One region of the Cupriavidus sp. GA3-3 genome, then DNA from elsewhere that is predicted to be linked to it. Evidence: predicted binding sites of a transcription regulator. Region 1 holds the regulator's gene; each other region holds the start of a gene.

The links. The regulator sigma-54, encoded in region 1, starts transcription at its own class of promoters, with help from an activator protein. The targets are predictions, from matches to a motif close to TGGCANGNAANCTGCTTT.
Region 2: the regulator sigma-54 is predicted to act here: its motif matches at 3,026-3,043, upstream of C265_RS09890 (PQQ-dependent methanol/ethanol family dehydrogenase).
Region 3: the regulator sigma-54 is predicted to act here: its motif matches at 4,354-4,371, upstream of C265_RS12665 (GTP cyclohydrolase II).
Region 4: the regulator sigma-54 is predicted to act here: its motif matches at 4,043-4,060, upstream of urtA (urea ABC transporter substrate-binding protein).

Annotation. Positions count from the first base shown of each region.
Region 1 is NZ_KB944502.1:150,341-157,935, forward strand. Features, by position in the region: gene C265_RS26170 (monovalent cation:proton antiporter-2 (CPA2) family protein) at 1-449, opposite strand, end outside; gene C265_RS26175 (SIS domain-containing protein) at 591-1,574, shown strand; gene lptC (LPS export ABC transporter periplasmic protein LptC) at 1,618-2,247, shown strand; gene lptA (lipopolysaccharide transport periplasmic protein LptA) at 2,315-2,965, shown strand; gene lptB (LPS export ABC transporter ATP-binding protein) at 3,034-3,834, shown strand; gene C265_RS26195 (RNA polymerase factor sigma-54) at 3,969-5,450, shown strand; gene hpf (ribosome hibernation-promoting factor, HPF/YfiA family) at 5,499-5,849, shown strand; gene ptsN (PTS IIA-like nitrogen regulatory protein PtsN) at 6,306-6,761, shown strand; gene hprK (HPr(Ser) kinase/phosphatase) at 6,843-7,595, shown strand, end outside.
Region 2 is NZ_KB944470.1:177,537-185,131, forward strand. Features, by position in the region: gene C265_RS09870 (hypothetical protein) at 1-321, shown strand, start outside; gene C265_RS09875 (ABC transporter permease) at 329-1,141, shown strand; gene C265_RS09880 (quinoprotein dehydrogenase-associated SoxYZ-like carrier) at 1,159-1,938, shown strand; gene C265_RS09885 (quinoprotein relay system zinc metallohydrolase 1) at 1,935-2,906, shown strand; gene C265_RS09890 (PQQ-dependent methanol/ethanol family dehydrogenase) at 3,108-4,850, shown strand; gene C265_RS09895 (c-type cytochrome) at 4,947-5,270, shown strand; gene pqqE (pyrroloquinoline quinone biosynthesis protein PqqE) at 5,351-6,502, opposite strand; gene pqqD (pyrroloquinoline quinone biosynthesis peptide chaperone PqqD) at 6,474-6,746, opposite strand; gene pqqC (pyrroloquinoline-quinone synthase PqqC) at 6,743-7,453, opposite strand; gene pqqB (pyrroloquinoline quinone biosynthesis protein PqqB) at 7,450-7,595, opposite strand, start outside.
Region 3 is NZ_KB944474.1:153,752-161,346, reverse strand. Features, by position in the region: gene C265_RS12680 (ABC transporter substrate-binding protein) at 58-1,080, opposite strand; gene C265_RS12675 (substrate-binding domain-containing protein) at 1,143-2,240, opposite strand; gene C265_RS12670 (acyltransferase) at 3,052-4,152, shown strand; gene C265_RS12665 (GTP cyclohydrolase II) at 4,429-5,667, shown strand; gene C265_RS12660 (URC4/urg3 family protein) at 5,664-6,986, shown strand; gene upp (uracil phosphoribosyltransferase) at 7,060-7,595, shown strand, end outside.
Region 4 is NZ_KB944478.1:211,665-219,259, reverse strand. Features, by position in the region: gene cyoA (ubiquinol oxidase subunit II) at 1-758, shown strand, start outside; gene cyoB (cytochrome o ubiquinol oxidase subunit I) at 767-2,740, shown strand; gene cyoC (cytochrome o ubiquinol oxidase subunit III) at 2,746-3,390, shown strand; gene cyoD (cytochrome o ubiquinol oxidase subunit IV) at 3,390-3,758, shown strand; gene urtA (urea ABC transporter substrate-binding protein) at 4,114-5,370, shown strand; gene urtB (urea ABC transporter permease subunit UrtB) at 5,522-7,165, shown strand; gene urtC (urea ABC transporter permease subunit UrtC) at 7,165-7,595, shown strand, end outside.

The DNA.
Region 1 (7,595 bases):
TTGCGGCCCTGCTCGCTCTCAAGCTCCATGCGCTCGGACAGCATCTTGGAGACGATCGCGGTGGAAGACATCGCCAGCGCCCCGCCCAGCGCCACCGACGCCTGCCAGGACAGCGGGAACAGCCAGTTGAAAGCCCAGCTGGCCGGCACCACCGCCAGCATCGACAGCACCACCTGCGAGCCGCCCAGGCCGAACACCAGCCGCTTCATCGAGCGCAGCTTGGTCAGGTTGAACTCCAGCCCGATCGAGAACATCAGGAAGACCACGCCGAATTCGGCCAGGTACTTGGTCTGCGCGGTGTCGCTGGCCAGCCCCAGCGCATGGGGGCCGATCAGGATGCCGACGGCCAGGTAGCCGAGCATCGGCGGCAGCTGCAGCATGCGGAATGCGACCACGCCGAAGACGGCGGCGGCCAGCAGCACCAGGGTCAGTTCCAGCGGAGAATGCATCAGGCGGTCTGGGTGACCGGCCAGGCGCACGTCCGACCCGGCACGGGCACCCTGCCGGCAAAATACGGCGAGCACGGCAAGCACGACGTGCGCCATGGGTCGGGCCAGGCGCCATCGCATTCGTTGGTATACTTCGTCGCCATGATAGCCAATTTCGATGCGGATCGAGCACTCAGGCTCGCCCGCGACACTCTCCAGACCGAAGCCGATGCGGTTTCCGCACTTTCCGGACGCCTGAACGGCGACTTTGCCCGTGCCGTGCTGCTGATCCTGCAATGCACCGGGCGCGTGGTCGTCTCGGGCATCGGCAAGTCCGGCCATATCGGGCGCAAGGTCGCGGCCACGCTGGCCTCTACCGGCACGCCGGCGTTCTTCGTGCACCCGGCCGAAGCCAGCCACGGCGACCTGGGCATGGTCACGCGCGACGACGTGCTGATCGCCTTCTCCAATTCGGGCGAGACCGGCGAGCTGCTGTCGATCATCCCGATCGTCAAGCGCATCGGCGCGCGGCTGATCTCGGTCACCGGCAACCCCGACTCCAACCTGGCCAAGCTGGCCGACGTCCACCTGGACGCGGCGGTCGAGAAAGAAGCCTGCCCGCTGAACCTGGCGCCGACGGCCAGCACCACCGCGGCGCTGGCGCTGGGCGATGCGCTGGCAGTGGCGGTTCTCGATGCGCGCGGCTTTGGCGAGGAAGACTTCGCGCGCTCGCACCCCGGCGGCGCGCTCGGGCGCAAGCTGCTGACCCATGTGCGCGACGTGATGCGCACCGGCAACGCCGTGCCCGAGGTGCGTGAAAACACCCCGCTGGCCCAGGCGCTGATGGAAATCACCCGCAAGGGCATGGCCATGACCGCCGTGGTGGACCCGGACGGACACGCCATCGGCGTCTTCACCGACGGCGACCTGCGCCGCCTTCTGGAAACCCCGCGCGACTGGAAGACCGTTCCCATCGGCGACGTCATGCACCGCAACCCGCACGTGGTCAACGAGAACCAGCTCGCCGTCGAAGCGGTGCAGGTGATGGAGGCCAACCGCATCAACCAGCTGCTGGTGGTGGATGACGACGGCCGCCTGACCGGCGCGCTGCATATCCACGACCTGACCCGCGCCAAGGTCATCTGAGCGGGCGCGGGCCCGGCACAACCGGCACAACGCCAAGGACACCATGCAGGCACTCCTCGCCTCCCTCAGCGGCATCGTCATGCGGCTGCTGCCGCTGCTGCTGATGGCCTTCGTGGCGGGCAGCACGTTCTGGCTGGTCCAGATCAACTCCCCCAAGGAAGACCCGGCCGCGCAAAGCGCCAAGAAGCATGAGCCCGACTACTTCATGGACCGCTTCTCGGCCACTGAGCTGGCGCCGGACGGCAGCACCAAAATCCGCTTTACCGGCGAGCGCATGGTCCATTTCGAGGATGACCAGACCTACGAGGTGACCCGGCCCGCCATGCGCGCGTATGAGCCGGACCGCCCGCCGGTCACCGCCCGCGCCGATATGGGCCGCATGAACGCCGAGGGTTCGGTGATCGACCTGTACGGCAACGGCTTCGTCATGCGCCAGCAGGGCGTGGACGTGTCCAAGGACCCGCAGCTGACCGCCGCATCCAGTTATTTCCAGCTGCTGGTCAATGACGACATCGTCAAGACCGACAAGCCGGTCAAGCTGACGCGCGGCCCGTCGGTGATGACCGCCAACGGCCTGATCTTCAACAACGTCACGCGCGAAGTACAATTGCTCGGCAATGTACGCGGCACCATCATCACCGGGCCGACCCCTGGCCGCGCGCCGGGGTCCTGAGCCCCGGCCCGGGGGCCGCACCAACCCGCACCAACGTACCCAGACGCCCTCAAGCAACCCTGCCAACATGACTGCTTCCCTGACGACATCGTCCCGTCGACGCACCGCCCCGGCCCTGCTCGCCCTGGCCATGGCCTTCGGCCTGCTGGCCCAGCCCGCCCTGGCCGAGCGCGCGGACCGCGACAAGCCGATGGTGCTGGAGGCGGACAACGCCAGCTATGACGACGTCAAGCAGATCTATACGCTGACCGGCAATGTGGTGCTGACCAAGGGCACCATGATCCTGAAGTCCGACGCCGCCGAACTGCGCACCGATCCCGAGGGCTACCAGTTCGCGGTGGCCACCGCCAAGCCGGGCAAGCAGGCCTACATCCGGCAGAAGCGCGAAGGCGTCGACGAATACATCGACGGCTGGGGCGACCGCATCGAGTACGACGGCAAGCAGGAGTACTCCAAGCTGATCGGCAATGCCCGCATGGCGCGCCTGCAGGGCGCCAAGCAGGTCGACGAGATCCGCGGCGCGGTGCTGACCTACGACAGCCGCAAGGAGTTCTACACGGCTGCCGGCGGCGGTAGCGGCGATGCCGCGGCCGCCAATCCGTCCGGCCGCGTGCGCGCGGTGCTGTCGCCGCGCCAGGACCAGAAGGCCGGCGCCACGGGCAGCGGCGGCTCGCCGCTGGACCTGAAGCCGGCGCCCGCGCCTGCCAACAAACCCTGACGCCTGGCGCCGGCTGCGTGCATCGCATGCGGCCGGCGCCAGAAACGCCTGAACGCCAGACTGTGCCAATGACCGATACCGCAACCATCGCCGACAAGCCTTCCGTCGAAGCCTCCACCGTCCTTGCCGGCGGCAGCACGCTGGTCGTGCGCCACCTGAAGAAACGCTATGGCTCGCGCACGGTGGTCAAGGACGTCTCGCTCGACGTGAAGAGCGGCGAGGTGGTTGGCCTGCTCGGGCCCAACGGCGCGGGCAAGACCACCTCCTTCTACATGATCGTGGGCCTGGTGGCGCTGGACGAAGGCGATATCGTGCTCGACGGCGACCACATCAGCGGCCTGCCGATCCACGAGCGCGCGCGCATGGGGCTGTCGTACCTGCCGCAGGAAGCCTCGGTATTCCGCAAGCTCAACGTCGAAGAGAACATCCGCGCGGTGCTGGAGCTGCAGGTGAGCAACGGCAAGCCGCTGCCCAAGGCCGAGATCGAGCGCCGCCTGGATTCGCTGCTCGACGACCTGCAGATCGCGCACCTGCGCAACAACCCGGCGCTGTCGCTGTCGGGCGGCGAGCGCCGCCGCGTGGAAATCGCGCGCGCGCTGGCGTCGTCGCCGCGCTTCATCCTGCTGGACGAACCCTTCGCCGGCGTGGACCCGATCGCCGTGGGCGAGATCCAGCGCATCGTCAGCTTCCTCAAGGCACGCAATATCGGCGTGCTGATCACCGACCACAACGTGCGCGAGACGCTCGGCATCTGCGACCACGCCTACATCATCAGCGAAGGCACGGTGCTGGCCGCGGGCCAGCCCGAGGAAATCATCGCCAATGACGCAGTGCGGCGCGTCTACCTGGGCGAGAACTTCCGCATGTGATGCAGCGGCCTGCCATGGAGCGGCAGGCCTATTCGCGGGCGCACGTGGGCCTACCACAGCCAGCAGCGATCAGACCGCATAAGCGATAGCAATTTCCGTTCCAACAACGGAAAGATGCGCATAGAATAGGTCGCATGAAACCGTCGCTACAGCTCCGCCTTTCCCAGCATCTGGCCCTGACCCCGCAACTGCAGCAGTCGATCCGGCTGCTGCAGCTTTCCACGCTGGAACTGCAGCAAGAGGTCGAACAGGCACTGACGGAAAACCCTCTGCTCGAACGCGAGAACGACTGGATCGAAAGCCCGCTGCGCGTGGCGGCCGACGGCTCGGTCAACCTGCAGAGCGCACCGGCGCCCGCGCCGGCAGAGCCGCAGGGCAATGGCGAGGCCCGCGCCGACGGCGCGGCTGACGACGACAGCTATGGCGACAGCGGCAACGGCGACGACTATGGCAGCAGCGAGTGGAGCCTGGACGACTTTGCCCGCCGCCCCCAGGGCGACGAGGACGAAAAAACGCCGATGCAGCTGCGCGAAGCCGAGCCCACGCTGCGCGAGTACCTGATGGAACAGCTCACGCCGCTGAAGATCTCGGCGCGCGACAAGGGCCTGGCCATCTTCCTGATCGAATCGCTCGACGACGATGGCTACCTGAGCGCATCGCTTGAGGAGATCTGCACGGAGTTGCCGGAAGAACTCGAGTTCGAGATCGAGGAGGTCCACGCCATCCTCACGCTGCTGCAGAGCTTCGACCCGCCCGGCGTGGGCGCGCGCAACGCCGCCGAGTGCCTGGCCCTGCAGTTGCGGCGCCTGACGCACCCGCAGCGCGAACTGGCCCTGAACATCGTGACCAACCACCTGGAGTTGCTCGCAGTACGCGACTACACGCGGCTGAAGAAGGCGCTGCAGGTGGATGAAGCGGCGCTGAAGTCCGCACACGAACTGATCCGCTCGCTGGCGCCCTACCCCGGCCATGCATACAGCCGCCCGGAGGCGGACTTCGTGGTGCCGGACGTGTTCGTGCGCAAGGGTGGCGGCGGCTGGATCGCGCAGCTCAATCCGGATGTGATGCCGAGGCTGCGCATCAATGACATGTATGCGCAAATCCTGCGTGGCGCAAAGGGTGAGTCCGGCACCGCCGGGCTGCAGCAGAAGCTGCAAGAGGCGCGCTGGCTGATCAAGAACATCCAGCAGAGGTTCGACACAATCCTGCGTGTCTCGCAGGCCATTGTCGAGCGTCAAAAGAACTTTTTCAGCCACGGCGAAATCGCCATGCGCCCCTTGGTTTTGCGGGAGATTGCCGATACACTGGGTTTACACGAGTCAACCATCTCCCGGGTGACGACCAATAAATATATGGCAACGCCGATGGGTACTTTCGAACTGAAGTACTTCTTCGGCAGCCACGTGTCCACCGAAACCGGTGGCGCGGCTTCGTCAACGGCCATCCGCGCCTTGATCAAGCAACTGATAGGAGCCGAAGACCCGAGGAATCCCCTTTCCGACAGTCGCATTGCCGAACTGCTGGGCGAACAAGGCTTCGTTGTCGCACGCCGCACCGTTGCCAAGTATCGCGAAGCCCTGAAGATCCCCGCAGTCAATCTCCGCAAGTCTTTGTAGCCGAGCCCACCGCCTGCCTGGTGAGGCTCTTTCAGAAGGAGAAGCGCTATGAACTTCAAGATCAGTGGACACCACCTGGACATCACGCCCCCTCTGCGTGAGTACGTGGAAACGAAGCTGGAGCGAATCGTCAGGCATTTCGATCAAGTCATTGGCGTTAGTGTGCTGCTCTCTGTCGACAACCATAAGGAAAAGGACCGGCGTCAGTACGCGGAAATCAATCTACATCTCAAGGGCAAGGACATCTTTGTCGAAGCGCATCACGAAGACCTGTATGCAGCGATCGACGCACTCGTCGACAAGCTGGACCGTCAGGTGATCCGCTACAAGGATCGCGTGCAAGGCCACGACCGCGAAGCGGTCAAGTACCAGATGGCCGCAGCGCAAATGCAGCAATGACCGTGCCCGGCAGCCCCGCAGCGGGCTGCTGAATCAGGATCTAACAGGCAAGCCGCGCCAAGAAGCGCGGCTTTTTTGCGCCCTCGCGTTCCCGGTTGCCGCCGGCATGCCGCGCCCGCACTGGCGGCGCGGCCCGGCTGTGGCGCCGGAGCCGATGCTTTTCACCCGAATGAGCAAGGGTGTTCGCAAGCGCTGCGCCAAGGTGTATGCTGCGCCATACAAAGAGAGGGAATCCTGGCCGTGCCCCGCCCCGGTGCACCGGCTCCCCGCCGCGGAGGCACCATTGCATCACCATGTATCTTTCTGCACCGGCTTGCCCCGTTGCGCTGCACAATGCGGGAGTAGTCGCTGCTCTATAATGGGCCGGACGCCTCCGGCCAGGCCAACGGCAGGCCGGAGCCAGCCCACTGCCCGGCGGAACGGTCCGCCCGCTAACTGAAATCCTGCGCATCGCCCATGAATCGTTTGGCCAAATTGCTGCCACCCGGCAACATCACCCTCGACGTCAGCGTCACCAGCAAGAAGCGTGTGTTCGAGCAGGCCGGGCTCCTCTTCGAGAACAACCATGGTGTGGCGCGCGCCATCGTGACGGACAACCTGTTCGCGCGCGAGTCGCTTGGATCCACCGGCCTGGGCGCCGGCGTGGCAATCCCGCACGGCCGCATCAAGGGCCTGAAGCAGCCGCTGGCCGCGTTCATGCGCCTGGCCGAACCAATTCCGTTCGAATCGCCCGATGGCAAGCCGGTATCGCTGCTGATCTTCCTGCTGGTGCCCGAACAGGCTACGCAGCAGCACCTGGAAATCCTGTCCGAAATCGCGCAACTGCTTTCCGACCGCGACATGCGTGAAGGGCTGGCCACGCTGCCCACGCCCGATGCCGTCCATCAGTTGCTGATCGCATGGCATCCCTGATCCCCTGATCCCTCAAGCGGGCCGGCACCAGACCGGGCAGGCGCCAAGGCGCTTCGCAAACCGCCCCACCAGTCATACCGCATGGAACTCACCGGCGTCACCTCCCAGTCCATCTTCGACGACAACGCAGCCGACATCAAACTCTCGTGGGTGGCCGGCCTGGAAGGTGCGGATCGCGCCTTCGATGTGGAGTTCGCCCGCGAAGCCACCTCCGCCGCCGACCTGGTGGGCCACCTGAACCTGATCCACCCCAACCGCATCCAGGTGCTCGGCAAGCCCGAGATCACTTATTACCAGCGGCTGGACGACGAGACCCGCAAGCGCCAGATGGGCGAGCTGATCCTGCTGGAGCCGCCCTTCCTGGTGATCGCCGACGGCATGGAGCCGCCGCCCGACCTGGAACTGCGCTGCACGCGCTCGTCCACGCCGCTGTTCACCACGCCGGTGTCGTCGGCCGCGGTGATCGACCACCTGCGCCTGTACCTGTCGCGTATCTCCGCGCCGCGCGTGACCATGCACGGGGTATTCCTCGACATCCTGGGCATGGGCGTGCTGATCATGGGCGAATCGGGCCTGGGCAAGAGCGAACTGGGCCTGGAACTGATCTCGCGCGGCCACGGGCTGGTGGCCGATGATGCCGTGGACTTCGTGCGCCTGGGGCCGGATTTCATTGAAGGCCGCTGCCCGCCGCTGCTGCAGAACCTGCTTGAAGTACGCGGTCTGGGCCTGCTCGACATCAAGACCATCTTCGGTGAGACCGCGGTGCGCCGGAAGATGAAGATCAAGCTGGTGGTGCAGTTGGTGCGTCGCAATGACGGCGAGTTCGAGCGGCTG
Region 2 (7,595 bases), on a different contig from region 1:
GGCCGTCCGATGACCGGCTACGACTGGGCTGCCTGGGTGGCGGTCAAGGCCATTGCCGAGAGCGTGGCGCGCCTGCCGGGGGCCGGGTTTGCCGGACAGGCGCAGGCGCTTGCCGCCGGGCAGGTGGTGGTGGACGGCTTCAAGGGGCCGCCGCTGTCGTTCCGCCGCTGGGACCGCCAGCTGCGCCAGCCGGTGTTGCTGGCCCACCCCGACGGCGTGGCCGGCATGGCCCCGGTGGAAGGCGTGTTGCATCCGAAGAACAACCTCGACACCCTGGGCGCCGATGAAGCCGACACGGCGTGCCGGGCCCCATCCGCGTAGCGCACCCATGGCCTCCATCCTGATCCATCGCTGGCGCGCGCTGCGCGCGGTTTGCGGGCGCGAGCTGCGCAAGTACCTGCGCCAGCCCGGGCGCCTGCTGTCGTCGCTGGTGCGCCCGCTGCTGTGGCTGCTGGTGTTTGCCGCGGGCTTCCAGAACGCGCTGGGCGTCGCCATTGCGCCGCCCTATGACACCTACATCGAATACAAGGTCTACGTGGCGCCCGGACTGCTGGGCATGATCGCGCTGTTCAACGGCATGCAGTCGTCGCTGGCCATGGTGTACGACCGCGAGATGGGCGTGATGCGGCTGCTGCTGACCGCGCCGCTGCCGCGGGGCTGGCTGCTGGCTTGCAAGCTGGCGGCGGGTACGGTGCTGTCGCTGCTGCAGATGGCCGCGTTCCTGCTGGTGGCGATGGCCTTCGGCATCCGCTTCGAGTCCCTGCACCTGCTGGCGGCGACGGGCGCCATGGCGCTGGCCGCGCTGATGCTGGGTGCGCTGGGCCTGCTGCTGTCGGTCCATGTGCGCCAGCTCGAGAACTTTGCCGGCACCATGAACTTCGTGATCTTTCCGATGTTCTTCATCAGCTCGGCGCTGTATCCACTGTGGAAGCTGCAGGAGTCGGGCGCGGAGCTGGTGTACCAGCTGGCCCGCTTCAATCCCTTCACCCACGCGGTCGAGGCGATCCGCTTTGCGCTGTACGGGCAGGTGGCGCCGCTGAGCCTGGCGGTGGTGGCGGGCAGCGCGGTGGTGTTCTTCGCGCTGGCGCTGCAGGGCTACGACCCGCAGCGCGGCATGGCGCGCCGGGGGCAGCAGGCATGAGGCGGCGGACGCGGGGCATGCTCCTGCTGATGGCGGCCGCACTGGGCCTGGCCAGTCCGGCGGTAGCGGCTGCCGGGGCAGCGGGCGCCGTCATCGCGCACAGCGATCCGCTGCAGTCGCCGCAATGGGCCTGGATCCACAAGGAGCTGCTGCAGTCTGGCCCGGTGGTGTTCGACAGCCGCGTCAGGGTGACCGGGCCGGCGTTTGCGGAAGACCCCATGCGCGTGCCGATCGCCTTCGATGCCTCGGCGCTGGGCGAAGTGGATCGCATCGTGGTGGCGGTCGACCGCAACCCGATCCGCGAGGTGCTGGCGTTCGAACCGCTGCGGGTGCGCCCGTCGCTGTCGTTCCGCTTCAAGCTGGAACAGGCTTCGCCGGTGCGGGTGGCGGCGCGCACGCGCGATGGCACCTGGCATGTCGGCAGCGTGCTGGTCGATGCCGGCGGCGGGGGCTGTACGGTGCCCGGCGCCACCCGCCGCGACGGCAGCTGGAGCCGCACGCTCAATCGCGTGGACGCGCGCGTGTTCCCGGGCTTCGGCGGGGCCGCGGCACGCGTGCGGCTGCGCGTGATGCATCCGATGGATACCGGACTGGCAGCGGGCATCCCGGCGTTCTATATCGAGACCCTGGTTCTTGCCGACGCGGCCCGGCAGCCGCTGCTGCGCCTGACGCTGCATGAGCCGGTTGCCGAGAATCCGATCTTCTCCTTCGACCTGCGCGATGCCGTGCCGCCGGGCATGACGGTGGCCGGCCACGACAACAACGGCAACCGCATCGCGGCGCGGGTGTCACCATGAAGCGGCGATTGCTACTGTGGTTGCTGCTATGCCTGGCGGGCCAGCCCGTGCCGGCGGCATTCGCCCAGCAGGCCGCGCTGCAGCCTCCTGACTATCGCCTGGCCCCGCGCGAGATCGCCGCGGGCGTGTGGCTGCTGGAAGGCGCCAATGCCGACTTCGCGCCCGGCAACGGCTGCAACATCATCAATACGGCGTTCATCGACACCGGCGACGGCGTGGTGGTCATCAACACCGGCCCGTCGCGGCTGTATGGCGAGCAGCAGCGCAAGGCGATTGCATCGGTCACGGCCGCCCCGGTGCGGCTGGTGCTGAACCTGAACCTGCATCCCGACTATTTCTTCGGCAACCAGGCCTATGCCGATGTGGGCGGCAGCGCCCTGGCCGGCACCATCGACGGGGCGCGGCGCGAGGGCGCCGCTTATGCCGACAATCTCTACCGCCTGTGCGGCGACTGGATGCGCGGCACCGAGCCCGTGCCGGCTGCGCACGCGCTGGCGCCGGGCCGGCTCACGATCGGGCGCCATACGCTGGAGCTGGTGCGCCTGGACGGCCATACCGGCGACGACCTGGTGGTGCTGGACCACAGCGCGGGCGTGGTCTTTGCCGGCGGGCTGGTGTTCCGGCAACGCATTCCGACCACGCCGCACGCGGATATCGGCCGCTGGCTGGCCAGCCTGGGCCGGCTGCAGGCGCTGCTGGCCGACAGCGGGGCGCGCGCGCTGGTCCCCAGCCACGGGCCAGTGCCTGCGGCCGGCGGCGGCGCTGAGGCCATCGCGCAGACGCGCGGCTACCTGCAATGGCTGGACACGCGCCTGCGCGAGGCCGCGGCGCAAGGGCGGGACCTGGCCGAGGTCATGGCGATGCCGGTGCCGCAGCCCTACGCGCACTGGGCCGCGATGCCCGCGGAGTACCTGCGCAACGTCGGCCATCTCTACCCGGCGCGTGAGGAAGCCGCGCTTGGCCACTGACGCCGGCCAGCCGAGGCGGGCTGTTCAGTTCTGGAGCAACTGCAACGCAGTGTTGCGCGCTGGCACGGCCGTCATCACGCAACCGGGCCGCAACCGGCGTGCTGGTGCGGGGATGCGACTGGCATGGGAATTGCCAAAGGCGTGTCTGGTGGGTGGCGCAGTGGCGCACCTGGGAAACCCAAAACAAGAGAGGAGATGGCAATGAGGACGTTACGAGTAGTGATGGCGGTTGCGGCTGCCGCGGCCAGTCTGGCCGCGCAGGCGGCTGTGACCGATGCCATGATCGAGAACGACGCAAAGAGCCCCGGCGATGTGTTGTCGTGGGGCATGGGCCCGCAAGGCCAGCGCTATTCCACGCTGTCGCGCATCAATACGAAGAACGTCGGGCAGCTGGTGCCGGCGTGGTCGTTCTCGTTTGGCGGCGAGAAGCAGCGCGGGCAGGAATCGCAGCCGCTGATCCATGACGGCAAGATGTTCGTGACGGCCTCGTATTCGCGCATCTATGCGCTGGACCTGAAGACCGGGCGCAAGCTCTGGAAGTATGAGCACCGGCTGCCCGAAGGCATCATGCCGTGCTGCGACGTGGTGAACCGCGGTGCGGCACTCTACGACAACCTGGTGATCTTCGGCACGCTCGATGCGCAGCTGGTGGCGCTGGACCAGAAGACCGGCAAGGTGGTGTGGAAGGAGAAGCTGGAGGACTACGCCGCCGGCTATTCGTACACGGCGGCGCCCATGATCGTCAAGGGCATGGTGCTGACCGGCATCTCGGGCGGCGAGTTCGGCGTGGTGGGCCGGGTCGACGCACGCGATGCCAAGACCGGGCAGCTGGTGTGGTCGCGGCCGGTGGTCGAAGGCCATATGGGCTACAAGTACGACAAGGACGGCAACAAGACCGAGAACGGCGTGACCGGCACCGCCAACGCAAGCTGGCCGGGCGAGACCTGGAAGACCGGCGGCGCCGCCACCTGGCTGGGCGGCACCTACGATCCGGCCACCGGGCTGGTGTACTTCGGCACCGGCAATCCGGGGCCGTGGAACAGCCATATCCGCAAGGGCGACAACCTCTACTCGGCCTCGACGGTGGCGCTGGATCCCGCCACCGGCAAGATCGCCTGGCACTACCAGAACACCCCGAACGACGGCTGGGATTTCGATGGCGTCAATGAGTTCGTGACCTTCGACCTGGACGGCAAGCGCATGGGCGGCAAGGCCGACCGCAACGGCTTCTTCTACGTCAACGACGCGGCCAGCGGCAAGCTGGTCAACGCCTTCCCCTTCGTCAGGAAGATCACCTGGGCCACCGGCATCGACCTGAAGAGCGGCCGCCCCAACTACATCGCCGAAGGCCGCCCCGGCGACCCCGCCGCCGGCAGCGACGAGAAGAAGGGCAAGTCCGTGTTTGCCGCGCCGGGCTTCCTTGGCGGCAAGAACCAGCAGCCGATGGCCTACAGCCCGCAGACCGGCCTGTTCTACGTGCCCGCCAACGAGTGGGGCATGGATATCTGGAACGAGCCCATCAGCTACAAGAAGGGCGCTGCCTTCCTGGGCGCGGGTTTCACCATCCGTCCGCTGAACGAGGACTATATCGGCACGCTGCGGGCCATCAACCCCAAGAGCGGCAAGATCATGTGGGAGGTCAAGAACAGCGCGCCGCTGTGGGGCGGGGTGATGACCACCGCCGGCGGGCTGGTGTTCTGGGGCACGCCGGAAGGCTACCTGAAGGCGGCCGACGCCAGGACCGGCAAGGAGCTGTGGCAGTTCCAGACCGGCAGCGGCGTGGTGGCGCCCCCGGTCACCTGGGAAGAGAACGGCGAGCAGTACGTGGCGGTGGTGTCCGGCTGGGGCGGCGCGGTGCCGCTGTGGGGCGGCGAGGTGGCCAAGCGCGTGAACTTCCTGGAGCAGGGCGGCTCGGTGTGGGTGTTCAAGCTGCACAAGAGCTGAGCTGGCGGGAGATGACACTGCCAGGCGCCCGCATCGCATCATGGGTGCGATGCGGGCGCCGGGCGCGGGTGCAACAGGATGAAACGGGACTCAGGTATGAAGAAGGAATGGATGGCGCTGGCGGTGGCGTCGGCGCTGCTGCCGGGCGCGGCGCTGGCCGGCACGGCCGCCGACATGCAGGCCCTGGCCGACAAGAGCGGCTGCTTTTCCTGCCATGGCATGCAGTCAAAGCTGGTGGGCCCGGGGTTTGCCGAGGTGGCTGCCAAGTACAAGGGCGACAGCCAGGCGGCGGAGCGGCTGGCAAAGAAGATCCGCGAAGGCGGCAAGGGCGCGTGGGGGCGGATTCCGATGCCGCCGCATGGCAGCCTTGCTGAGGACGATGCGAAGAAACTGGCGGAGTGGGTGTTGAGTGCCAGCTGAGGCCGGCGACTGTCTTGACGATGCCGGCATGCCGGCAAGGAACCCCGGCTGGCGCCTGCCATGCCGGGGTTTTTCCTTTCTTAGCGCTGGCCGCTGCTCAGCCGCAGCGAGTTGCCATCGCTGCGAAATACCATCGCTTGCTCGCGCGCCTGCGCCACGGCCAGCCGGCCCTGCAGCACGATCTCGCTGACCTTGTCGTGCGCGCCGGAGCGCTCGCACACGGGGTCCGTGGCGGTGGCGTCGCCGGTGACCAGGAACGCCTGGCAGCGGCAGCCGCCGTAGTCCTGCTCGCGCTGGTCGCAGGAACGGCAGGGTTCCTGCATCCACTGCGTGCCGCGGAAACGGCGGAAGGCATCGCTTTCGGTCCAGATCTCGCGCAGCCCCTGCGTGGCGACATTGGGCAGCGCCAGGCCCGGCAGCATGCGCGCCGCGTGGCAGGGCAGCGCGGTGCCGTCCGGCGCCACGCCAAGGAAGGTGGTGCCCCAGCCGTTCATGCACTTCTTGGGCCGCGCCTCGAAGTAATCAGGCACGACGAACAGGATCTGGCATTGCCTGCCGATGCGCGCGCGGTACTGCCGGACCACGGCCTCGGCCTCGCGCAGCTGCTCATGGGTGGGCAGCAGCGCCAGCCGGTTCTCCCAGGCCCAGCCGTAGTACTGCGTGTTGGCCAGTTCCAGGTATTCGGCGCCCATCTGCAGGGCCATCTCGATGATGGTGCCGACATGCGGCAGGTTATGCCGGTGCAGCACGCAGTTCATCACCATCGGATAGCCGTGCGCCTTGATCATGCGCGCCACGCGCTGCTTCAGGTCGAAGGTGCGGGTGCTGGACAGGAAGTCGTTGAGCTCGCGGGTGGAGTCCTGGAACGACAGCTGGATATGGTCCAGGCCGGCGTCGCGCAGGGCGGCAAGGCGGGCGTCGGTCAGGCCCACGCCCGAGGTGATGAGGTTGGTGTAGAAGCCCAGGCCATGCGCATGCCTGACCAGTACTTCAAGGTCCTTGCGCAGCAGTGGTTCGCCGCCGGACAGCCCGAGCTGCACCGCGCCCAGCGCCCGCGCCTGGCTGAACACGTCGCACCATTGCACGGTGCTCAGCTCGGCCGTATGCCGGGCATAGTCCACCGGGTTGGAGCAGAAGGCGCAATGCAGCGGGCAGCGGTAGGTCAGCTCGGCCAGCAGCCACAGCGGCGGGCCGGGCGCGGCCTCAGACCAGCCAGCCGCGTTCGATCGCATGTTTGACAAAGGCATGTACCTCCGGGGCGATTCCCTGCACGCCAAACGCGGCCTGCAGGTCGTCGATCAGCATGTCCAGCGTGTGGCTGCCGTCGCAGCGCTGCAGGATCGCGGCGGCGCTGTCGTTGAGGGTGACCATGCCTTCCGGGTACAGCAGCACCCAGCTTTGCTGGGAGGCTTCCCATTGCAGGCGAAAGGTCCGGTGCAGGGTCGGTCTGGCGAGGTCTTGCGTGCTGGCTGTCATGGGTTGGCTTGCTGGATGGCGTCGAGCATCGACCAGAGCACGTCGAGCTTGAACTGCAGGATGTCGAGGGCGCGCTGCTGTTGCGCCGCGCTGCGGAAATGGCCCAGCGTCACGCGCAGGCCATGGTCCACGTCGCGCTGCGCGAGCGGAATGCGAGAGCGGAAGTAGTCCAGCCCGGCGGCCTCGATCCACGGGTAATGCGTGGGCCAGCCGGCCAGGCGTTCCTTGTGGATTGCGGGCGCGAACATCTCCGTCAGCGACGAGCACACGGCTTCCTGCCACGGTGCGCGGCGCGCAAAGTTGACGTAGGCATCGACGGCAAAGCGCACCCCGGGCAGCACGTGCCGGTGGCTCAGCAGTGCTTCGCGCTCCAGGCCCACCGCCTGGCCCAGGCGCAGCCAGGCCTCGATGCCGCCGGGCTGGGTGTCGGTGCCGTCGTGGTCAAGGATGCGCACCACCCACTCGCGGCGGGTGTCGCGCTCGGGGCAATTGGACAGGATGGCGGCGTCCTTCAGCGGGATGTTGTCCTGATAGTAGAAGCGGTTGGTCACCCATGCGCGGATCTGCGCGGGCGAACACTGGCCTGCCGCCATGCGCTGGTTGAAGGGATGGTGGATGTGGTAGCCGCTTTCCCTGGCGCGCAGGCGGGCCTCGAACTCGGCCTCGGTCCAGGCGATGGGGGGGATGGGGAGGATGGCAGTTGTCATAGGGCGATTTCCATGCCGTCGTACGCCACCTCGATGCCATGCCGCGCCAGCTCTGCGCGCTCGGGCGAGTCTTCCACCAGCACCGGGTTGGTATTGTTGATATGGATAAGAATCTTGCGGCTGGCGGGCAGCCGCTCCAGGA
Region 3 (7,595 bases), on a different contig from region 1:
GGGAGACACCATCGCCAGTCGTCAGCGCGCTTGTCAGCGCACCTTTCAGCGCACCTGTCAGCGCACCTCCTTCAGATACTGCTCGCTGAACGCCTTTTGCACGTCGGCCATCTTGCCGAAGTCCACCGCCTTGGCCCGTGCGTATTCGGTGGCCGGCAGGAAACGCGCCTGTACTTCCTTAGGCACCACGCCGGCGCGCACCGGGCGCAGGTAGGCGTTGGCCCACAGCGCCTGGCCGGCGTCGGACAGCACGTAGTCGAGCACCTTGCGGCCTTCGGCCTCATGCGGCGCCTTGTTGACCAGGCTCATCACGTAGGGAACCACCACCGAGCCCTCTTTGGGGATCACGAAGGCAACGTTGGCGTGGTCCTTGTAGCGGGCGCGATAGGCGTTGAAGTCGTAATCGAGCAGGATAGGGATTTCACCGGACAGCACGCGCGCATAAGCGGTCTGCTTGGGCACGATCGGCTGGTTCTTCTGCAGGTCCTTGAAATACTTGAAGGCCGGGCCGAAGTTGTCGAGCGTGCCGCCCATGGCCTGGTTGACGGCCACTGCGCCCACGTAGCCGACGAAGGCGCTGGCGGGGTCGAGATAGCCGACCAGGCCCTTGTACTCGGGCTTGAGCAGGTCGGCCCATGACTGCGGCACCGGCTTGCCGCGCAGCGCGTCGACATTGACCATGAAGCCCAGCGTGCCGGAATGGATGGCGAACCAGTTGCCCTGCGGGTCCTTCAGGCCGTCGGGAATGTCGTTCCAGTGGGCGGGCTTGTAGGCGGCGGTGACGCCGTCCTTCTTGGCCTGGATGCCGAAGGTCACGCCGTAGTAGACCACATCGGCCACCGGGCTGGCCTTCTCGGCGACCAGCTGCGCCAGCGACTGGCCGGAGTTCTTGTTGTCCAGCGGCACGGCAACGCCGGTCTTTTCCTTGATGGCGCGGATCTGTGCCGCCCAGTCGGCCCATTCGGGCGGGCAGTTGTAGCAGATCGCGGTCTGGGCGGCCACGCCCTGGCTGAACGCGGCGGCGCTTAGCGCCAGGGCAATCCAGCGCAGCGGGCGGCGCCAGGAAGGAATAGGTTGCATGAGAGGCTCCTTGGTTGAGGACAGGGGTGGGGGATGCAACATGCGCACGCGGTTACGCGCGGTTACATTGATGGCGGAGCGGCCACGGTGCCGTTGACGCGCAGTGCGTGCGGCAGCAGCGTGACGCGCGGCGGCGCCGCCGAGGCTCGTCCGCCATCGTGCAGCCAGGCAAGCAGCCGGCCGACGGCGCTGGCGCCGATCTCCGAATTGGGTTGCACGACGGTGGCCAGCGGCGGTTCGACCACGCTGCCCAGCGCGATACCGTCATAGCCCAGTACGGAGATGTCGCGCGGCACGCTCAGGCCGAGGCGCCTGAGGTCGGAGATCACGCCGATGGCCAGCAGGTCATTGGTGCAGAAAAAGGCGGTGGGCGCATCGTTTGCCCGGACCAGCGCGCGGATCTGTTCGGCATTGCTGGCGGTGTGCGATGGCAGGCAGACTGGCGCGGCGGGCCTTAGCCCGTGCGCGCGCATGGCGTCCTGATAGCCGGCAAAGCGCTGGCGCGCGCGGTCCGAGGCGACGAAGGCGCCCGATACCACGGCGATGCGGCGGTGCCCGGCGGCAATCAGGGCCTCCACGCCGGCGCAGGCGCTGCGCCGGTTGTCCACCGATACCGAATGACGCCGGCTGCGCGGTCCGGCCTGGTTGTACGCCAGCACGTATGGCACGCCCTCGCCGTCGAGTTGATCCAGCACCGTGCTGTGCGCCGCGTCGGCCACGGTCAGCACCATGCCGTCCACGCGATGGCGCAGCAGGTACTCCACACGCTCGCATTCGCGAGCCGGATCGTAGCCGCTGGTGACCAGCATCAGCGAATAGCCGCCCGCCAGCGCCGCTTCCTCGATGCCGTGCCAGCATTCGGCGAACACCGCGTTTTCCAGCGTTGGCACCATCACACCGATCATGCGGGTCTGCTGGGCGCGCAGCTTGCTGCCGAGCAGGTTGGGGCGAAAGCTGAGCCGGCGCGCCGCCTCGCGCACGCGCTGCGCCGTGCTGTCGCGCACCAGGTGCGGGCTGCTGAACACGCGCGATGCGGTGGCGAGCGACACCCGCGCGGCTTGCGCCACGTCGATCAGGGTGGCGCCACCTGTCGTGTCGGGCCTGCCCCCCGCTGGATCTTTGCGATTCACGCTTAGAGCTCCGGATGAAAACGTTTTCATTGAAGGTGGAAAAAACGGGGCGTCAAGACATTCCGTCGCTGCACTGCCGCAGAAGGCGGCTGGCGGACGGGCGCCTGCACCCTGCCTGGATGGCATTTTGTTTGGCGTGGATGACAGGGGGATGACATCCGGGTGCAAAGGCCGGATGCCGGCCGCGTAGGAAAACGCCGCCTACGGAGTGCGCACCGCAGGTCGCGTGTCGCGTACCGTGGTCGGGGCGGGGTACACGTCGTCGCTGGGCGCAATCGGCTGACGCGGCGGTGGCGGTGTCGCCGCGGTATCCCGGGGGACTCCCTCGCATCCCGCCAGGGCCGCGGCCAGAAGGGCGATGAGGGAGCACTCAGCCAAGCCGCAACGGAAGGCGTGACCGGTGCGGGGGAAGAGCGTGCGGTGCTGCATAAGCGGACCCCAGGTAGCAATCCTGCCTCTAGCTTATGCTACTGGCGCACAACAGAGCTCTCCTGGAATGTGTGGTTCAAGCCTGACATCCCCGTATCCACCCGACAGCTGTATATTCTGGGCCGCGACGCATAAAGGCACGTGCCTGACTCACAAGCCTTGCTTCGTGGAAAGAGCTGCCGCCTGTGTATGCACTTCCTTATGCCGGCTCCTGTTGGCCCCTGACTGTTTTGCGCAGCATTTTCATAAGCCAATGCCTGCTGGCTAAGACATGAAGCCATGTGCCTGCAAACTCGCAACAAGCCGGGGCAGTGTGTAACGAATCTATATGTAGTGGTGCATATGCCACATTTGAGCGGATGCAAGCAGGTAGAATCGCGCCTTCCGTGCCAATCGCAACATTCCTATAACAATGAGCCCCCGTCCGTCGCGCCTGCCGTGCATTGACGCCCTGAAAGCGGTCAGCTCCCAGTTGATCGTGCTCCATCACCTGGCCTTCTATGGCCCGATGTCCGATACCGCGTATCGGCTGGCCCCGGGGCTGGTGGACTGGCTCTACGACTACGCTCGCATCGCCGTGCAGGTCTTTCTGGTGGTCAGCGGTTTCCTCGCCGCGCGCAGCCTGGCGCCGCATGGCCAGCTGGAAATCAGCCAGCATCCGCTGCTGGTGCTGTGGCGGCGCTACCAGAAGCTGGTGGTGCCCTTTGCTGCGGCGCTGCTGCTCAGCATTGCCGGGGCCGCCCTGGCGCGCCAATGGATGGTGCATGATTCGATCCCTGCGCCGCCCGGCCTGCTGCAGTTCCTTGCGCACGTGACGCTGCTGCATAACGTGCTCGATGTCGACGCGCTCTCGGCCGGGGTCTGGTACGTGGCCATCGACCTGCAGCTGTTTGCGCTGCTGCTGGGTGCGCTGTGGGCCGCGCGCGCCGTGGCGCGCGGGAAAGCGCCGGCGGGTGCCGGGGTCAGCATTGGCATTGTGGTGCTGGTGGCGGTGGCATCGCTGTTCTGGTTCAACCGCGATGCCGCGTGGGATATCTGGGCGCTGTACTTCTTCGGCGCCTATGGCATGGGGGCGCTGGCCTACTGGGCGTCCAACCCGGGTCGCCCGGTGTTGCCGCTGCTGGTCCTCGGCGCGGTAACGTTGGCGGCGCTGGCCTTCGATTTCCGGCTGCGCATCGCGGTGGCGCTGGCGACTGCGCTGCTGCTGGCGGTGGCGCGCCGCGGCGGCTGGCTGGAGCGCTGGCCGCGGGCGCGCGTGATCGGCTTCTTCGGGCGCATTTCCTATTCGGTGTTCCTGGTTCACTTTCCGGTCTGCCTGCTGGTCAACGCGCTGGTGTCGAACCTGGCGCCGGGCCAGCCGGTGCTGAACGCGCTCGGCATGGTTGCCGCATGGGCGCTCAGCAATGTGGCCGGCGCGTTGTTCTATCGCTACATCGAAAGCGCCCGGCCGTTGGCGGCGCTGCGTGCGCTGCTGGGCAACGGCCGCGACCGCGCCAGCCGGCAAAGCGTGTAACGTTTGCAGGCATGGCCGTGCAGCGGTGGTACGGCTTCTCCCGGACGGCGCCGTGCCAGCATGGCCGTGCGCGCTTCTTGTTGGTGCTTGTGCACCCGTCATGCCACGTCGCCTGCACGCCATGCGTGCATGCCGCCCGCGCAAACTTGCGTTCGGCGCCACACACATCGGAGCAACACTCGCGTAAATGGCATTGGGCGATGGCACAAAGGTTGCCTAGTATGGAATCGTAAACCTGACCATTTGGTCAGGATTCCATCGGGAACCGAGGGTGCCATGTCCGACCATATCGTCCTGACCTCGCACGCACGCCGCGACAAGCCGGCCGAGCCTATCCACTGGGGCGCCCCCACGGCGGCCGAGCGCGGGCCGGTCATCGCCAGCCTGGCGAATCCGGCGCAGCGCAATGTGATCGGCACTCACGCAGGTGCCTACGCCATCTACCGGGCCCTGGCGGTTGCCGCGGGCGCATTGCAGCGCGACCATCGCACCGACCTGACCGATACCGCGCCGGCGGAGGCGATCGGCCCGCATCCGCAGTGGGGCGACCCGGAGAAGATAGTTTCGCTGGATCCGTGGGGCCACCTGGTGTCCACCGTGTTTGCCGACCGCATCGCGGCCGGCGTGGATATCCGCCCGACCATCGCCGTCACCCGCGCGCATATCAACATGCCGGAGCTGATGTCGGCCATCGCGGCCGGCCGGCTCAAGCCCGACGGCGACATCCTCCATGCCAATGGCGATGTGCGCGTGACCAAGGCTGCGGTCGATCCGGTCTGGTATCTGCCCGGGCTGGCGGCCCGTTTCGGCATCAAGGAAAGCGTGCTGCGCCGCAGCCTGTTCGAGCAGACCGGCGGCATGTTCCCGGAACTGGTGACGCGGCCGGACCTGAAGGTGTTCCTGCCGCCCATCGGCGGCATGACGCTGTATTTCTTCGGCGACGTGAGCCAGCTGGGCAAGCCTGAAACCCGCGTGGCCTGCCGCGTGCACGATGAATGCAACGGATCGGATGTGTTCGGGTCAGACATCTGTACCTGCCGGCCGTATCTGGCACATGGCATCGAGGTGTGCATCGAGATGGCGCAGCAGGGCGGTGTCGGGCTGGTGGTCTACAACCGCAAGGAGGGCCGCGCGCTGGGCGAGGTGACCAAGTTCCTGGTCTACAACGCCCGCAAGCGGCAGGTAGGCGGCGACCGTGCCGAGACTTACTTTGCCCGCACCGAATGCGTGGCAGGCGTGCAGGACATGCGTTTCCAGGAGCTGATGCCGGATGTGTTCCACTGGCTGGGCATCCGCCGCATCGACCGCTGGGCGTCGATGAGCAACATGAAGCATGGCGCGCTGGTGGCGCAGGGCATCGAGGTGGTCGAGCAGGTGGCCATCCCCGAGACCCTGATTCCCGCCGACGCCCGTGTCGAGATCGATGCCAAGGTGGCCGCGGGCTACTTTACGCACTACACGCCGCCGGATGCGAACGAACTGGCCCTGGCAAAGGGCAGGGGGTTGAACGAATGACGATGTTTCCCGAGGATGGCAAGCCCGGCATGGACCGCCAGGGCACAGGTAACGAGATGCGGCCGGGTGCCGGCTGGCTGAGCCCGGTGCCGGAAGGGCATCCCGCTTCGGCGCTGCTGTGTGCCGAGGCGGTGCGCACGCATTGCGCGGCGGTCACCGAGAACGTGGCCAGCGGCGCGTCCGAACTTTTCACCTGGCATCCGGACCGCGTGCATGCCATTGCCGACTATGTCGCCAGCACCATCCGCCAGCGCTATCCTGACCTGCAGGTGCCGTACCACAGCCGCTGGCGCCATTTTGAAAGCGCCGGCGTCGACCAGCGCGCGGACCGGTGGCAGGTGCTGTGCGAGCGTGCCGCGCTGAGCGGGCCCGAGCACCGCGAGGAGCGCGCCCGCATCGGCATCGACCTGGTGATTCCAAGCGTATTGCTCGATGCCGGCGCCGGCCCTGACTGGCGTTACCGCGATCCGGCCAGCGACCTGGTGCTGACGCGCTCGGAAGGGCTGGGCGTGGCCAGTTTCGACCTGTTCGCGCGCGGCGGCTTCTCGGCCGCGCCGGGCGATCCGCTGCGCGCCGACGCCGAGCGGCTGCAGCGCATCGATGCCGACAGCATCGCCCACGCCTTCCAGGTCGCGCAGCACAACCCGCTGGTGGGGCTGGAAGGCCGCGCCGGCCTGCTGCGCCGCCTCGGAGAGGTGATGGAGGCGACCCCGGCGCTGTTCGGCCGGCCGGCACGGCTGGGCAACCTGTACGACTACCTGAAGGCGCATGCGGTCAACGGGCACCTCGACGCCGGCTTCCTGCTGCGCACGCTGCTGGTCGGCCTGGGGCCGGTATGGCCGGGGCGGATCATTGTCGAAGGCGTGTCGCTGGGCGACTGCTGGCGGCATCCGGCCGCGCCGGGCGGGCTGGTGCCGTTCCACAAGCTCACGCAATGGCTGACCTATTCGCTGCTGGAGCCGCTGGAGGACGCCGGCCTGACCGTGACCGGGCTGGACGCGCTGACGGGCCTGCCCGAATACCGCAACGGCGGCCTGCTCTACGACTTCGAGCTGATGGTGCCGCGCGACCCCGGCTTTGCCGCCGTGCCGCATGCGGTGGATGAGCCCGTGATCGTCGAATGGCGCGCGCTGACCGTGACCGGCCTGGACCTGGTGGCCGACGGCGTGCGCCAGGCGCTTGGCTTGCAGGAAGAAAATTTCCCGCTGGCGCGCGTGCTCGAAGGCGGCACCTGGGCGGCGGGGCGCCGCATTGCCGCCAAGCGGCGCCCGGGTGGCGCGCCGCCGTTCGCCATCATCAGCGACGGCACGGTGTTCTGAGCAAGGTCGGCCGCCAGGCGGCCGACCTTGCCGGCAGGCATTGCGTGTGAAACCTGGCATCTGGAGCGTCACCATGAACGACATGTCCGCTGTTCCCGCTGTTGAACCACTCGATGCCGATCCTGCCGGCCTGGCCGGGGTGCTGGTCGTCGACCACCCGCTGGTGCAGCACAAGGTCACCCTGGTGCGCAGTGAGGACACCACCACCGACAACTTCCGCCGGCTGGTGCGTGAAATCAGCCAGTTGCTGACCTACGAAGCCACGCGCGACCTGGCCATGGAGACGGTCGCCATCCGCACGCCGATCGCGCCGATGCAGTCGCGGGTGCTGTCGGGCAAGAAGCTGTGCCTGGTGTCGATCCTGCGCGCGGGCAACGGCTTTATCGACGGCATGCTGGAGCTGCTGCCGGCGGCGCGCGTCGGGCATATCGGCCTGTACCGCGACCCCGAGACGCTGGAGCCGATCGAGTACTACTTCAAGATGCCGGAAGACATCCAGGAGCGCATGGTGATCGTGGTGGACCCGATGCTGGCCACCGGCAACTCGGCCATTGCCGCGCTGAACCGCCTGAAAGAGGCCGGCGTCACCACCATGAAGTACGTGTGCCT
Region 4 (7,595 bases), on a different contig from region 1:
CGTCCAATACCTCGGCGCGCTATGAGCCGGACTGGTCGCACTCCACGGCGATCGAAGTGGTGGTGTGGCTGATCCCCTGCCTGATCATCATTGCGCTGGGCATCATCACCTGGAAGTCCTCGCACGACCTGGACCCGTACAAGCCGCTTGAATCCAGCAAGAAGCCCGTCACCGTCGAGGTGGTGGCGCTGAACTGGAAGTGGCTGTTCATCTATCCGGAACTGAAGATCGCCACGGTCAACCAGATCGCCTTTCCGGTCGACACCCCGGTGAACTTCAAGATCACCTCGGATTCGATCATGAATTCGTTCTTCATCCCGCAACTGGGCAGCCAGGTGTACGCCATGGCAGGGATGGAGACCAAGCTCCACCTGATCGCCAACGAAGCCGGCTCTTACGACGGCGTATCCGCCAACTACAGCGGCGGCGGCTTCTCGGGCATGAAGTTCAAGGCGGTCGCCATGTCGAACTACGAGTTCGACCAGTGGGTCGCCAAGGTTCGCGCCTCGTCCACCGAACTGGGGGTTGAAGGCTACAAGACGCTGGCACAACCCAGCGAGAAGGAGCCGGTCACGTACTACGGCAAGGTGGAAGACAAGCTCTTCCACAACATCCTGCACAAGTACATGGACCACAGCGGCACGGCGCTCGCCGCCGACGGGTTCAAGGGCGGCCCGATCTGCACGTCGCGCAACACCCTCGGTGAAGAGCAGCTGTCGATGACCACGCCTGTGAAGGCGCTGGGCGCGCAATCCTAGGAGCAATGATGTTTGGCAAGTTGAGTTTGTCGGCGATTCCGTTTCATGAGCCGATCATCATGGTCGTTCTGGCCGGCGTCGCCCTGGGCGGTGCCGCGCTGCTAGGCGCGATCACCTATTTCAAGAAGTGGGGCTACCTCTGGAACGAGTGGTTCACCTCGGTCGACCACAAGAAGATCGGCGTGATGTACTGCCTGGTCGCCCTGATCATGCTGCTGCGCGGCTTCGCCGACGCGGTCATGATGCGCACCCAGCTGGCGCTCGCCACCAATGGCGCGACCGGCGTGCTGCCGCCCGAGCATTACGACCAGATCTTCACCGCCCACGGCGTGATCATGATCTTCTTCGTGGCCATGCCGCTGATGACCGGCCTGATGAATCTGGTCGTGCCGCTGCAGATCGGCGCGCGCGACGTGGCGTTCCCGTTCCTGAACACGCTGTCGTTCTGGCTGTTCGTGTCGGGCGCCATGCTGGTCAATGTCTCGCTGGGCGTCGGTGAATTCGCCAAGACCGGCTGGCTGGCCTACCCGCCGCTGTCGGGACTGGACTTCAGCCCGGGTGTGGGGGTGGACTACTACCTCTGGAGCTTGCAGATCTCGGGCCTGGGCACCTTGCTGACCGGCGTGAACTTCCTGGTGACGATCCTGCGCATGCGCGCGCCGGGCATGACGCTGATGCGCATGCCGGTGTTCACCTGGACCGCGCTGTGCACCAACGTGCTGATCGTGGCCGCTTTCCCGGTGCTGACCGTGACCCTGGCGCTGCTGGGCCTGGACCGCTACGTCGGTACCCACTTCTTCACGAACGACGGTGGCGGCAACGCCATGATGTACGTGAACCTGATCTGGATCTGGGGCCACCCCGAGGTGTACATCCTGATCCTGCCGGCGTTCGGCATCTTCTCTGAAGTGATCGCCACGTTCTCGGGCAAGAAGCTGTTCGGCTACAAGGGCATGGTGTACGCGACCGCCGCGATCATGGTGCTGTCGTTCATCGTGTGGCTGCACCACTTCTTCACGATGGGCTCGGGCGCCAACGTCAACGCGTTCTTCGGCATCACCACCATGATCATCTCCATCCCGACCGGGGTGAAGATCTTCAACTGGCTGTTCACCATGTACCGCGGCCGGGTCCAGATGACCTCGCCGGTGCTGTGGACGCTGGGCTTCATGATCACCTTCGTGATCGGCGGCATGACCGGCGTGCTGATGGCCGTGCCGGCCGCTGACTTCGTGCTGCACAACAGCCTGTTCCTGATCGCCCACTTCCACAACGTGATCATCGGCGGCGTGCTGTTCGGCTACCTGGCCGGCATCACCTACTGGTGGCCGAAGGCGTTCGGCTTCACGCTGAACGAGCGCCTGGGCAAGTGCGCCTTCTGGTGCTGGCTGGTCGGCTTCTACTTCGCCTTCATGCCGCTGTACGTGCTGGGCCTGATGGGCATGACCCGCCGCCTGAACCACACCGACAACCCGGCCTGGACGCCGTGGCTGTACCTGGCCGTCGTGGGCGTGGTGTTCGTGGCGCTGGGCATCTTCTTCCAGGTGCTGCAGATCGTGGTGTCGATCCGCGACCGCAAGAAGCTGGCCGACGTGACCGGCGACCCGTGGGGCGGCCGTACCCTGGAGTGGGCCACCTCGTCGCCGCCGCCGTTCTACAACTTCGCGCACACCCCGGTGGTGCGTGACCTGGACGCGTTCTCCGACATGAAGGCCCGTGGCGAGACGCTGCCGACCGAAGGCTACGAGAAGATCCACATGCCCAAGAACACGGGCGCGGGCTTCATCATCGGCGCCTTCAGCCTGGTGTTCGGCTTTGCCCTGACCTGGCATATCTGGTGGATGGCCATCGTTGGCCTGGTGGGCATGGTGTGGGCGTTTATCCACCGCAGCAACGACGACCATATCGACTACTACGTGCCGGCCACCGAGGTCGAGCAGATCGAAACGCGCCATCTGCAGCGCATTGCTTCGCAAGCCTGAGAACCATGTCGACTCAAGTCCTAGACCGCATCCCCGCGCAGGCCGGCGCACCGGCCAAAGCCGACGCGCATGGCCATGACCATGCGCACCACGATACCAGTGCCAATACGGTGTATGGCTTCTGGATCTATCTGATGAGCGACTGCATCATCTTCGCCGGACTGTTCGCGGCCTTCGCCGTGCTGCGCGGCGAACTGGCAGGCGGCCCGTCGGCGAAGGAGCTGTTCGAGCTCAACTACGTGCTGGTGGAGACCTTCATCCTGCTGTTCTCCTCGATCACGTACGGCATGGCGATGATCTCGCTGCAGAACCGCAGCCTGAGCCGCGTGCAGGTGTGGCTCGGCGTCACGTTCCTGCTGGGCGCGGCGTTCATGGCGATGGAAATCAACGAATTCCATCACCTGATCGCCGAAGGCGCCGGCCCGGGCCGCAGCGCTTTCCTGTCGTCGTTCTTCACGCTGGTCGGCACCCACGGCCTGCACGTCGCCAGCGGCATGCTGTGGATGATCGTGCTGATGTGGCAACTGTCGAAGAAGGGCATCACCCCGACCCTGAGCAAGCGCCTGATGTGCCTGTCGCTGTTCTGGCACTTCCTGGACGTGGTCTGGATCGGCGTGTTTACCGTGGTCTACCTGATGGGACATCTGTGATGGCACAACACAACGCACCGGCGGCGCACGGCGCCCACGACTCGCACGACTCGCACGCGGGTCATGACACCCACGCCAGCTTCAAGTCGTACGCAATCGGCTTCATCCTGGCCGTGATCCTGACCGTGATCCCGTTCAAGCTCGTGATGGACGGCAGCATGGACAAGGGCACCATCCTCTGGATCATCCTCGGCATGGCCGCGGTCCAGATCCTGGTCCACCTGAAGTACTTCCTGCACCTGGACACGTCGTCCGAGCAGCGCAGCAACGTGATCGCGCTGCTGTTCACGGCGCTGATCCTGGTGATCGTGGTGGCGGGTTCGCTGTGGATCATGCACAACCTGAATGCCAACATGATGGTGATGTAAGGACCAACGTCCTGGCATCGAGAGCGGGGCCCTGCAAGGGGCCCCGTTTTTTTTGCCCGTCGCCTGCCTTGGGGCGTGGTGCCCGGCCTTGGTGCGGGGACGCGCATCGCCTGGTGCCTTGCGCATGCCGCCCGCACGGAATTGCGCAGATGCACGGGAGTGGTGCGTGCGCCGCCCGCACTGCTCTGGTGCGGATGCGCGATCGCGGGCGGCGGCAGCGCCTGCGCGCCGCGCCAGCACGCCATCTGCCGGGGGTGCGGTGGGTATCAGGCGGCCTGCCTCCATGGCACGCTAGTTGCAGAAGCATCACCCGGGGAGCGTAGTCCCTGACTAACACCATAAACGGGAGCTGCAAATGCAACGACGTGACATGCTGAAGCTGTCGGCGATAGCCGCCGCGGCAATGATCGGTACCAGCCCGCTGGCCATGGCGCAGTCCAAGGAACCGATCAAGGTCGGTATCCTGCACTCGCTGTCCGGCACCATGGCCATTTCGGAGACGTCGCTGAAGGACGTGGCGCTGATGACCATCGACGAGATCAACAAGAGCGGCGGCGTGCTGGGGCGCAAGCTGGAGCCGGTGGTGGTGGATCCCGCCTCGAACTGGCCGCTGTTCGCGGAAAAGGCGCGCCAGCTGATCACCAAGGACAAGGTCGCGGTGACCTTCGGCTGCTGGACCTCGGTGTCGCGCAAATCCGTGCTGCCGGTCTACGAAGAGCTGAACTCGCTGCTGTTCTACCCGGTGCAGTATGAAGGCGAAGAGATGTCGAAGAACGTCTTCTACACCGGTGCAGCGCCCAACCAGCAGGCCATTCCGGCGGTGGAATACCTGATGAGCAAGGAAGGCGGCGGCGCCAAGCGCTTCTTCCTGCTGGGCACGGACTACGTCTACCCGCGCACCACCAACAAGATCCTGCGCGCGTTCCTGAAGAGCAAGGGCGTGGCCGACAAGGACATCGAAGAGGTCTACACCCCGTTTGGCCACAGCGACTACCAGACCATCGTCGCCAATATCAAGAAGTTCTCGCAGGGCGGCAAGACCGCGGTGATCTCCACCATCAACGGCGACTCCAACGTGCCGTTCTACAAGGAACTTGGCAACGCCGGGCTGAAGGCCAAGGACGTGCCGGTGGTGGCGTTCTCGGTGGGTGAGGAGGAACTGCGCGGCATCGATACCAAGCCACTGGTGGGCCACCTGGCCGCATGGAACTACTTCATGTCGGTCAAGAACCCCGAGAACGACGCCTTTCGCAAGCAGTGGGCGGCATGGGTCAAGGCCAACAACCTGCCCGGCGGCGACAAGCGTGTGACCAACGACCCGATGGAAGCCACCTACGTGGGCATCCATATGTGGGCGCAGGCCGTGAAGAAGGCCGGCACCACCGATACCAACAAGGTGCGCGCCGCCATGTACGGCCAGACCTTCAAGGCACCGGACGGCTTCACGCTGACCATGGGCGAGAACCACCACCTGTACAAGCCGGTGATGATCGGCGAAGTGAAGGGCGACGGCCAGTTCTCGGTGGTGTGGAAGACGCCGAAGGCGGTGCGCGCGCAGCCGTGGAGCCCGTTCATCGCGGGTAACGAAGGCAAGCCGGACAAGGTGATGTAAGCCGGGCCACCCGCTGCCGGTTGGCTCCCCTCTCCCGCTTGCGGGAGAGGGGCTGGGGGAGAGGGCTGGCGCTTGCCAGCCAGATGGCACTCGCTTCGTCATGGACACCTGCCTTCTCCCCAAACACTCATTCCGCAATTCGCCAGCACCTATGCGCAATCCCTTATCCGTTTCCATCCTGCCATGGCTGCGCGCCCTGCTGGCGGCGCTGCTGCTGGCGGCTGCGCCGTGGGCCGCGGCGCTGACGCAGGCCGACCTGAAGCCGCTGGCCGAAGACGATTTCGATGCCAAGACCGCGGCGCTGACCGCGCTGGCCAAGGCCCCGCCGGAACAGGCCGGCCCGATCCTGAAGGCCTTGCAGGACGACGCGCTGCAATATGCGCCGTCGATCGGCATGGTGCGCCAGGATGGCGACAAGACCGTCGATGCTGTCACCGGCAAACCGGTCGCGGTGAAAGCCGACGAGCTCGAATCCCTGACCCTGAACAACAGCCTGCGCGCGCTGGTCGACAGCGCCGCCAGCAGCCTGCTGCTGCAGTCGCCCGATATCGCGGTGCGCGCGCAGGCCATCGCCACGCTGCGCGACCAGCCCGAGAGCGCCTCGCGCGCCGCGGTCGAGGCCGCCCGCAAGAACGAGGCCGATGCCGGACTGCGCACCAGCCTGGACGTGATCTGGGCCAACCTGGTGCTGGCCGAGCCGGCCGATCCCGCAGCGCATGACGCGAGGCTTGAAGCCATCCGCATCCTCGGCAGCGACAGCAACCCGCAGAGCCGCCAGAAGCTGGCGCCGCTGGTGGAGCGCGACAGCGCCGGCAACTACCGCGAGCCCGATGCCGACGTGCGCCTGGCCGCGCAGCAGGCGCTGGACACGCTGCGCAGCGACCAGCGCCGCGCCGAGCTGATCGGCAACCTGTTCGCCGGCCTGAGCCTGGGCAGCGTGCTGCTGCTGGCCGCGCTCGGGCTGGCCATCACTTATGGCCTGATCGGCGTCATCAACATGGCGCACGGTGAATTCCTGATGATCGGCGCCTATGCCACCTACGTGGTGCAGTCGCTGTTCCGCGCCTACGCGCCGGGTGCGTTCGACTGGTACCTGCCGGCGGCGCTGCCGGCCTCGTTCCTGGCCGCCGCGCTGCTGGGCTTCGTGCTCGAGCGGCTGGTGCTGCGCCACCTGTACGGCCGCCCGCTGGAAACGCTGCTGGCCACCTTCGGCGTGAGCCTGCTGCTGATGCAGGCGGTGCGCACGCTGTTCGGCGCGCAGAACGTGGAAGTGGCCAACCCGGCGTGGATGAGCGGCGGCATCGAATGGATGCCGGGCCTGGTGATCCCGTACAACCGCATCGTCATCATCCTGTTCGCGCTGGCGGTGGTGGCGGTGGCGTGGGCGGTGCTGAACCGCACGCGGCTGGGGCTGTTCGTGCGCGCCACCACGCAGAACCGCACCATGGCGGCCTGCGTCGGCGTGCGCACCTGGAAGGTCGACAGCTACGCCTTTGCCTTTGGCGCCGGCATTGCCGGGCTGGGCGGCTGCGCGCTGTCGCAGATCGGCAATGTCGGCCCCGACCTGGGCCAGGCCTACATCATCGATTCGTTCATGGTGGTGGTGCTGGGCGGCGTCGGGCAGCTGGCCGGCACCATCGTCGGCGCCTTCGGGCTGGGCATCATCAACAAGTTCATCGAGCCCTTCTACGGCGCGGTGCTGGCCAAGATCTTTGTCCTGGTGCTGATCGTGCTGTTTATCCAGAAGCGGCCGCAGGGACTTTTCGCGCTCAAGGGGCGCAGCGCGGAGGCATGATGCAGCGAGTCCAATCGAGTTCTTCCGCCACCGCGTTCCGGCTAGCGGTGCCGGAGCGGCAGGCACTGTTCTCGCCGCGCGGCTGGCTGGTGCTTGCGGCGCTGGTGGTGATCGTCGGCATCGGCGTGCCGGTGTGCGCGCTGGTGTTGCCGGAGGGGCATCCGCTGCACCTGTCGGCTTATGCGCTGACGCTGGTCGGCAAGATCATGTGCTTTGCGCTGGCGGCGATCGCGCTGGACCTGGTGTGGGGCTACTGCGGCATCCTGAGCCTGGGCCACGGGCTGTTCTTCGCGCTGGGCGGCTATGCCATGGGCATGTACCTGATGCGATCGATCGGGCGCGAGGGCGTGTACAAGAGCGAACTGCCGGACTTCATGGTGTTCCTCGACTGGAAGGAGCTGCCGTGGTTCTGGCACGGCACCGAGCACCT